Regions from separate parts of the Roseateles sp. T103 genome, predicted to be linked through region 1. Evidence: riboswitches for the same ligand, from Rfam matches in the RefSeq annotation. Region 1 holds a riboswitch; the other holds the start of a gene.
What was found. A riboswitch is a leader RNA that binds a small molecule or an ion and turns the genes downstream of it on or off. The one in region 1 is predicted to bind S-adenosylhomocysteine.
Positions count from the first base shown of each region.

Region 2: another riboswitch for S-adenosylhomocysteine. It lies ahead of metH (methionine synthase); the one in region 1 lies ahead of ahcY (adenosylhomocysteinase).

Region 1 is NZ_JBXVVS010000002.1:792,347-796,552, reverse strand. Features, by position in the region: gene AC2EBS_RS10020 (TlyA family RNA methyltransferase) at 1-421, opposite strand, end outside; gene ahcY (adenosylhomocysteinase) at 567-2,009, opposite strand; S-adenosyl-L-homocysteine riboswitch at 2,100-2,199, opposite strand; gene AC2EBS_RS10010 (HAD-IIB family hydrolase) at 2,271-3,068, shown strand; gene AC2EBS_RS10005 (phosphate/phosphite/phosphonate ABC transporter substrate-binding protein) at 3,045-3,917, opposite strand; gene AC2EBS_RS10000 (ATP-binding protein) at 3,914-4,206, opposite strand, start outside.
Region 2 is NZ_JBXVVS010000003.1:217,144-221,349, reverse strand. Features, by position in the region: gene metH (methionine synthase) at 1-2,489, opposite strand, end outside; S-adenosyl-L-homocysteine riboswitch at 2,563-2,657, opposite strand; gene AC2EBS_RS11285 (HD-GYP domain-containing protein) at 2,794-3,984, shown strand; gene AC2EBS_RS11280 (homocysteine S-methyltransferase family protein) at 3,997-4,206, opposite strand, start outside.

The DNA.
Region 1 (4,206 bases):
CGGCCAGGTCGCGCACATGCAGGCCTTCGAGCGCGGTGACGCGCGCGTCCGCCGCGAGGCTGGCGTGCAGTTGCCCATGGCCGACATCGAAGCCGACCACGCGCGCCGCGCCGCTCTTGAGCAGGCAGTCGCTGAAGCCGCCGGTGCTCTGGCCCACGTCCAGCACGCTGAGTCCCGCGACCGACAGGCCGCAGGCCTTCAGCGCGCCCTCCAGCTTGAGCCCGCCGCGCGAGACAAATCGCAGCTCGGCATCGTCGGTGATGCGCAGCTGCGCCGTCTGCGGCAGATCCTCGCCCGCCTTGCGCACCGCTGCCCAGCCCTTCGCCGAGGCCCATTCCACGGCACCCCGCTCGATCAGCCGTTGCGCGGCCGATCGCGTGGGGGCGAGCTGGTGAGCGACGAGGAGTTGGTCAGCGCGCATCGAAGTAAGGCCCGGTCTTGCGGGGCGTAGCGAGCGCCTGTCAGGCTAGGCGCGGGCGGATCCGCAGACCGGAACGTAGCAGCGCTACGTGAGGATCTGCGGAGGGACCCGCAACGACGCATGGCAGGCGCGCAGTAGCCCCCACTCAATAGCGGTAGGTGTCGGGCTTGTACGGGCCTTGCTTGGGGACGCCAATGTACGCCGCCTGCTCCTCGGTCAGCTCCGTCAGCTGCGCGTTGAGCAACGACAGCTGCAGCCGCGCCACCTTCTCGTCCAGATGCTTGGGCAGCACGTAAACCTTGCCGATGTCGTACGCATCCTTGTGCGCAAACAGCTCGATCTGTGCGATCGTCTGGTTCGCGAAGGAGCTGCTCATCACATAGCTGGGGTGGCCGGTGCCGCAGCCCAGGTTCACCAGGCGGCCCTTGGCGAGCAGGATGATGCGCTTGCCGTCAGGGAAGATGACATGATCGACCTGCGGCTTGATCTCGTCCCACTGGCACTTGGCTTCCAGCGCGGCGACGTCGATCTCGTTGTCGAAGTGGCCGATATTGCAGACGATGGACTGGTCCTTCATCTTGGCCATGTGCTCGTAGGTGATGACGTTCTTGTTGCCGGTGGCGGTGACGAAGATGTCGGCCTTGTCGGCGGCCCACTCCATGGTCACGACGCGATAGCCTTCCATCGCAGCCTGCAGCGCGCAGATCGGGTCCACCTCGGTCACCCAGACCTGGGCCGACAAGGCGCGCAGCGCCTGCGCGCTGCCCTTGCCCACGTCGCCGTAGCCAGCGACAACGGCGATCTTGCCGGCCACCATCACGTCGGTGGCGCGCTTGATGCCGTCGACCAGCGACTCGCGGCAGCCGTAGAGGTTGTCGAACTTGCTCTTGGTGACCGAGTCGTTGACGTTGATCGCGCGGAACAGCAGCGTGCCCTTGGCGGCCATTTCCTTCAGGCGGTGCACGCCGGTGGTGGTCTCCTCGGTCACGCCGATGATCTCGGCGCTCTTGCGGGTGTACCAGCTCGGGTCTTCGGCCAGCTTGGCCTTGATCGACGCGAAGAGCACGCGCTCTTCCTCGCTGCCCGGGTTGGCCAGCACCGACAGATCCTTCTCGGCGCGCTGGCCCAGGTGCATCAGCAGCGTGGCATCGCCGCCGTCGTCCAGGATCATGTTCGGGCCTTCGCCGGCCGAGCCCTTGGGCCCGAAGTCGAAGATGCGGTGCGTGAAGTCCCAGTACTCCGTCAGCGTCTCGCCCTTGTGGGCGAACACCGGCGTGCCGGCGGCCACCAGCGCGGCGGCGGCGTGGTCCTGGGTGGAGAAGATGTTGCAGCTGGCCCAGCGCACTTCAGCGCCCAGCGCTTGCAGCGTCTCCACCAGCACGGCGGTCTGGATGGTCATGTGCAGCGAGCCGGTGATGCGCGCGCCCTTGAGCGGCTGGCTGGCGGCGTACTCGCGGCGGATCGCCATCAGCGCCGGCATCTCGTGCTCGGCGATCTTGATTTCCTTGCGGCCCCAGTCGGCGAGCGACAGGTCGGCGATCTGGTACTGGTCTGCGGCCAGCGTCTTGGCAGTGGTAGCGGCATTCATGGCGGGCTCCTTCAACGAATTGCTTGAAGCCGCTGCCGTCCGGCGCCGGGGGAGATTCGGGAGAAATGGCTCTCACCCACGCAGGACTTCAGCGGGTGAGCGCGGTTGCGATGAGGCCTGGGCGGTGATCCACAGAGCATCTTGTTCCGAGCCTGGCCCCTGGTGCGGGGTTGCAACGCTCCTCGGAATGACGCGATTCTAGCTGCATGCCCGGCTGCCGAGCGTCCGGAACAGGAGCTGGATTGCGGACAATGCCGCGCCATGGATGCCCTTGCCCTGTGCCCGCCCGAGCGGCTGCGCCGCCTGCGCGGCGTGCTCACCGACATCGACGACACGCTGACTGACGGCCATGCCGGCATCGGCGCGTCAGCGCTGGATGCACTGGCAGCGCTGGATGCTGCGAGCGTGCCGGTGATCGCGATCACCGGCCGGCCGGCCGGCTGGAGCGAGCCTTTCGCGCTGGCCTGGCCGGTGGCGGCCATCGTCGCGGAGAACGGCGCGGTGATGCTGCGCCGTGGCGCGGAGGGCGCGCTGCGCTGCGACTTCTGCCAGGATGAGGTCACGCGTGCCGCCAACTTCGCGCGGCTGCAGGCCTGCGCCGCCGACGTGCTCGCCCGCGTGCCGGGCGCACGGCTGGCCACCGACAGCCCCGGCCGGCTGACCGACATCGCCATCGACCACAGCGAGCATGCCCATCTGGACGCGGCGCAGATCGAGGCGGTCTGCGCGGTGATGCGCGAACACGGCCTGCGCGCCACGGTCAGCTCCATCCACATCAATGGCTGGATCGGCGAGCACAGCAAGTGGAGCGCGGCACACTGGGCTGTGCATGCGGTGCTGGGCGAGCCTTTCGAGGCGCAGGACTGGGTCTATGTGGGCGACTCGACCAACGACCAGCAGATGTTCGCGCGCATGCCGCTGTCGGTGGGCGTGGCGAACATCGCCCGCTTCCTGCCGCAGCTGCAGTCGCTGCCCGGCTACGTCACACGCGCCGAGCGCGGTGCGGGCTTCGCGGAACTGGCCCGTGCGCTGCTGTCAGCGCGCGCCGCTGCCGTCTAGCAGGCCGGCCTCGCGCAGCTGCTCCTGCGCGATGTCGTGCAGCGGCGCCAGACGCTTGCGCACCGCCGCATCGACGCGGTAGAGCTGGGTGTTGCCCACCAGGCCGGGTCGCGCCGGGTCCGGCACGAAGGCCAGCAGCGCTTCGCGCAGCCGTGCCACCCGCTCGGCGCCCAGGCGCGGCTGGCCCACGAAGATCGGTGCCTCGACGCTGCCGACCTCGGTCAGCACGACGTGGTTGCGAAAGCCTTCGGCCGGCAGCATCTCGACCTGGTTGCGCGTGGCGAAGACCGCATCGACATCGCCGCGTTCCAGGCTGATCAGGGCGGTGTTGATCGAGGCCTGCGCAAGCAGCTGTACGTCGCGGCCGGGCTTGAGCTGCTGGCGTTGCAGCCAGAGCGAGCCCACCGCAGCGCTCAGCGACAACTGGCCCAGCGCGCCGATCTTGCGGCCGCGCAGATCGGCCGGCTCGCGAACGGTGGTGGATCCCTTGCGCACCAGCAGCAGCACCGGTGTGCCACTCAGCGAGCCGGCCAGCGCATGAAAGCCCCAGTCGCTGATCGCCAGCCCGGCCATGTGCGAGGGCAGATAGCTGATGTCGTAGGCCCCGGCGCGGGTCTGGCGGACCTGGTCGACGAAATCACGTGCGGTATAGAGCTCCACCGGCTGCTGCAGCTGGTGAGCCAGGTGCTCGCGCAGCGGCCGAAAGGCATTCAGCATCGCGGCAGTGGTCAGGAAGGGCGCCAGACCGATGGTCAGCGACGTCTGGGGAGCCTGCGTCTGTGCCTGCAGCCAGGCCGGGCTGAGCAGTGCGGCGCTGCCCATGCAGAACCGGCGTCGGGAGGTGTTCATTGGGGGGCACTCCGATTCAGCAGGACTGCCAGGTCCTCGAGCAGGGCAGGGAAGTCCAGGGGCTTGGTGTGATAGCGGTCGAAGCCGGCGTCGAGGGCGCGCTGGATGTCGTCGGCCATGGCATTGGCACTCAGGGCGATCATCGGCAGGCCGGCGTTGCGCGGATCGGCACGGACATGGCGGCATACCTCGATGCCGTTGAGGTCGGGCAGGTCGATGTCCACCAGCAGCAGGTCGGGGCGCGTCGAGCGCAGCGCTTGCAGCCCTTGCTGTGCATCGGCGGCCAGGC
Region 2 (4,206 bases), on a different contig from region 1:
TAGCCGGGCGCCGGGCGGATGCCGCGGTACTTCTCGGCGATCAGCTCTTCGTTGGACAGCGCCTCGTCGGGCGCATAGCCCCAGAACTCGCTGCGCACGCGCTGGTGCAGGCGCTCGGCGAAGGCCTCGGCCAAGCGGTCGGCCAGGGCCTTGAGCATGATGGCCGAGTAGTCGTCGTGGTCGGCGAGGAACTGCGCCTCCTTCTTGTCCACGCCGATGCCGGCGGTGACGGCGAAGAGGCCGATGTAGTCCGGCACCGTGCCCTTCGGCGCGATGAAGTCGGCCAGGCAGCGGTTGGGTCGCTTCACGCCATCGACCACCGGACGCTCGCTTTGCATGCGCAGGCCGCGCCAGGTCATCAGCACCTCGCTGTGGCTCTCGTCGCGGTAGATCTCGATGTCGTCGTCACCCACCTGCGCGGCAGGGAACAGGCCGAACACGCCGTTGGCCGTCAGCCAGCGGCCGTCGATGAGGCGCTGCAGCATGCGCTTGCCATCGCTGAACACGCGTTGCGCCTCGGCGCCGACGATCTCGTCCTTCAGGATCGCCGGGAAAGGACCGGCCAGATCCCAGGTCTGGAAGAACGGCGCCCAGTCGATGCACTGCGCCAACTCGGCAAGGTCGTAGTTCTTGATCACGCGGCGGCCGATGAACTTCGGCACCGGCGGCTGGTAGTGCGCCCAGTCGAGCTGCGCCTTGTTGGCGCGCGCCTGCGCCAGCGTCACCAGCGGCGTCTGCTTCTTGTTGGCATGCAGCTCGCGCACCTTGTCGTAGTCGGACTTGAGCTCGGCGATGAAGGCCGCAGCACGCTCGTCGGAGAGCAGCTCGGTGCACACGCCCACCGAGCGCGAAGCATCGGGCACATAGACCACCGGGCCTTCGTAGTGCGGGCTGATCTTCACCGCGGTGTGCACGCGGCTGGTGGTCGCGCCGCCGATCAGCAGCGGGATCTTCTTCATGCGGAAGTACTCGTCGCGCTGCATCTCGGCGGCGACATGCTGCATCTCTTCCAGGCTTGGCGTGATCAGGCCCGACAGGCCGATGATGTCGGCGCCTTCCACCTTGGCCTTGGCGAGGATGTCCTGGCAAGGGACCATCACGCCCATGTTCACCACCTCGTAGTTGTTGCACTGCAGGACCACGGTGACGATGTTCTTGCCGATGTCGTGCACATCGCCCTTGACGGTGGCGATGACGATCTTGCCCTTCGGCCTGACATCGCCGCCGGCGGCCTCGAGTTGGCGCTTCTCTTCCTCGATGTAGGGAATCAGCTTGGCCACCGCCTGCTTCATCACGCGGGCGCTCTTCACCACCTGGGGCAGGAACATCTTGCCCTGGCCGAACAGGTCGCCGACCACGTTCATGCCCGCCATCAGCGGGCCTTCGATCACATGCAGCGGCCGGCCGCCCTTGGCCTGCACCGCCTGCCAGCATTCCTCGGTGTCGGCATCGATGAACTCGGTGATGCCATGCACCAGCGCGTGCGAGAGGCGCTCCTCGACCGTGCCGGCGCGCCAGGCCAGGCGCGCGCTGTCGTCCTTGGCCGCGCCCTTGGCACGCTCGGCCACCTCGATCAGGCGCTCGGCCGCATCCTTGCGGCGATTCAGCACCACGTCCTCGACGCGTTCGCGCAGCTCGGCATCCAGCTCGTCGTAGACGCCGATCATGCCGGCGTTGACGATGCCCATGTCCAGGCCCGCCTTGATCGCGTGATAGAGGAACACCGTGTGGATGGCTTCGCGCACCGGGTCGTTGCCGCGGAAGCTGAAGGACACGTTGGACACGCCGCCACTCACCTTGGCGCCGGGCAGGTTCTGCTTGATCCAGCGCGTCGCCTCGATGAAGTCGACTGCGTAGTTGTCATGCTCCTCGATGCCGGTGGCGATCGCGAAGATGTTGGGGTCGAAGATGATGTCCTCGGGCGGGAAGCCGATCTCCTCGACCAAGATCTTGTAGGCGCGCGCGCAGATCTCGATCTTGCGCTCGAAGGTATCGGCCTGGCCGGTCTCGTCGAAGGCCATTACCACCGCGGCGGCGCCATAGCGACGCACCAGCTTGGCCTGGCGGCGGAACTCGGCCTCGCCTTCCTTCAGCGAGATCGAATTGACGATGCCCTTGCCCTGGATGCACTTCAGGCCGGCCTCGATCACCTCCCACTTGGAGGAGTCGATCATGATGGGCACGCGCGCAATCTCGGGCTCGGACGCGATCAGGTTCAGGAATCGCACCATCGCGGCCTTGCTGTCCAGCATGGCCTCGTCCATATTGATGTCGATGATCTGCGCGCCGTTCTCGACCTGCTGGCGGGCGACGGCCAACGCCTCCTCGAACTGACCGTTGAGGATCAGCCGCGCGAAGGCCTTGGAGCCGGTGACATTGGTGCGCTCGCCGATGTTGACGAACAGGCTGCCCTCGCCGATCTGCACCGGCTCCAGGCCGGACAGCTTCATCGGCGGCGGGGTCTGCGTGGGGCTTGCGGTGGACGACATGGCGGCGGTCTCGGCAGGAAGATACAGACAGAGGCAGCCGCGCAACTCACCGCGGCCACTGATGCAAAACGTGGATCGGCGAGCGTCGTTGTGGGGGCGGAACAGCGCCCCGGGTTCGAGCCTGGCGCCGCGGCATCTGGCCGCAGCGTCGCAACGCTCCTCGAACGTGGCGGATTTTACGCGCGCCACCCGGTCCGGATCGGCGCCGCTCAAGCCCGGCCCCCGGGACGCCGACAATCACGATGAGAGATGATGCGCCCCAGCCGGCCATCGACCGACTGATCTGCAGTAGCCGCGAGCCCCCTTGGAACTGATCCACCTCCCTCCATCCGCCCTGCGCTTCGGCCAGGTGCTGGAGTTCTCCATCTACGATGCCGGCGGCAAGCTGCTGCTGGCGCGCGGCCAGGTGCTGCGCAACACGCCGCTGGGACAGCAGCTGATCGCCAACGGCGGCTGGGTGCAGCCCCATGAAACCAAGGAGTACCAGCGCGCCGTCGCCCATCAGGCTGACACGCTGATGCACCGGGGCGCGACGCTGGGTGCAATCGCCTCGGCCCGTCCGGACTACAAGTACGAGCGGCCGCCGACGCCGCAGTTCACCGGCCTGCAGGCCTGGGCCGACCTGCAGCTGCGCGCGCACAGCCTGCTGCGCGATCCGCGGCCCGAAGACTTCCTGCGCCGCTTCGACGAACTGCTGCAGGACATGCAGGGCCGCCTGCAGCAGCAGCCGGATGCGACGCTGCTGCTGCTGATCTTCGAGGCCGGCCAGAGCTACGAGCACTACAGCGCCCGGCACGGCCTGCTGACGATGGCGCTGGCCGAGCTGTGCGCCCGCCAGCTCGGCTGGGCCGAGGATCTGCGCGAGGTGCTCGCCCGTGCCGCCTTGTCGATGAACATCGCCATCACCACGCTGCAGGACCGGCTGGCCGCACAAACGGACCGCATGAGCGAGCTGCACCGCCGCGAAGTCGCCAGCCATGGCGACCGCGGCGCCGAGTTGCTGCGCAGCCTGGGCGTGCAGGATTCGCTGTGGCTGCAGGTGGTGCGGCTGCACCACGAAGCCGGCCCAGGCCCGCTGGAGGGCCGCAGCATGCCCGAGCAGATGGCCCGCCTGCTCAAGCGTGCCGACATCTACGCGGCGCGCCTGAGCCCGCGGCGCACGCGCAAGGCGCTGTCCGCGGCGCAGGCGGCGCGCGCGGTCTATCACGACGAGATGCAGCAGCCCGATGCGGTGGGCAACACGCTGATCAAGGCCATTGGTCTGTACCCGCCCGGCGCGCTGGTGCGCCTGGCCAGCGGCGAGGTCGGCATCGTGATCAAGCGCGGCCACAGCGCCAACGAGCCCATCGTCGCCTCGCTGCTGGGCAAGAGCGGCGCGCCGTGGAGCGAACCGGTGCGCCGCGACACCCGCCTGGCCGCGCAGGCCATCACGGCCTGCCTGGCGCCTCACGAGCTCAAGCTGCTGGTCAGCCTGGAGAGGCTGCTGAAGCTCTGAACGCCCGAGCGCTCAGGCGGCGGCCGGTATCAGCTCACTGAAGAATTTGTGGCCGCAGGCCCGCGGCTTGTAGGCCGAGACGCTCTTGGCGATGGCCGCGATATGCGCCGGCGTCGTGCCGCAGCAGCCGCCGGCGATATTGAGGAAGCCCGCCTGCGCGAACTCGCCCACCAGGCGCGCGGTGACGTCCGGCGTCTCGTCGAAGCCGGTGTCACTCATCGG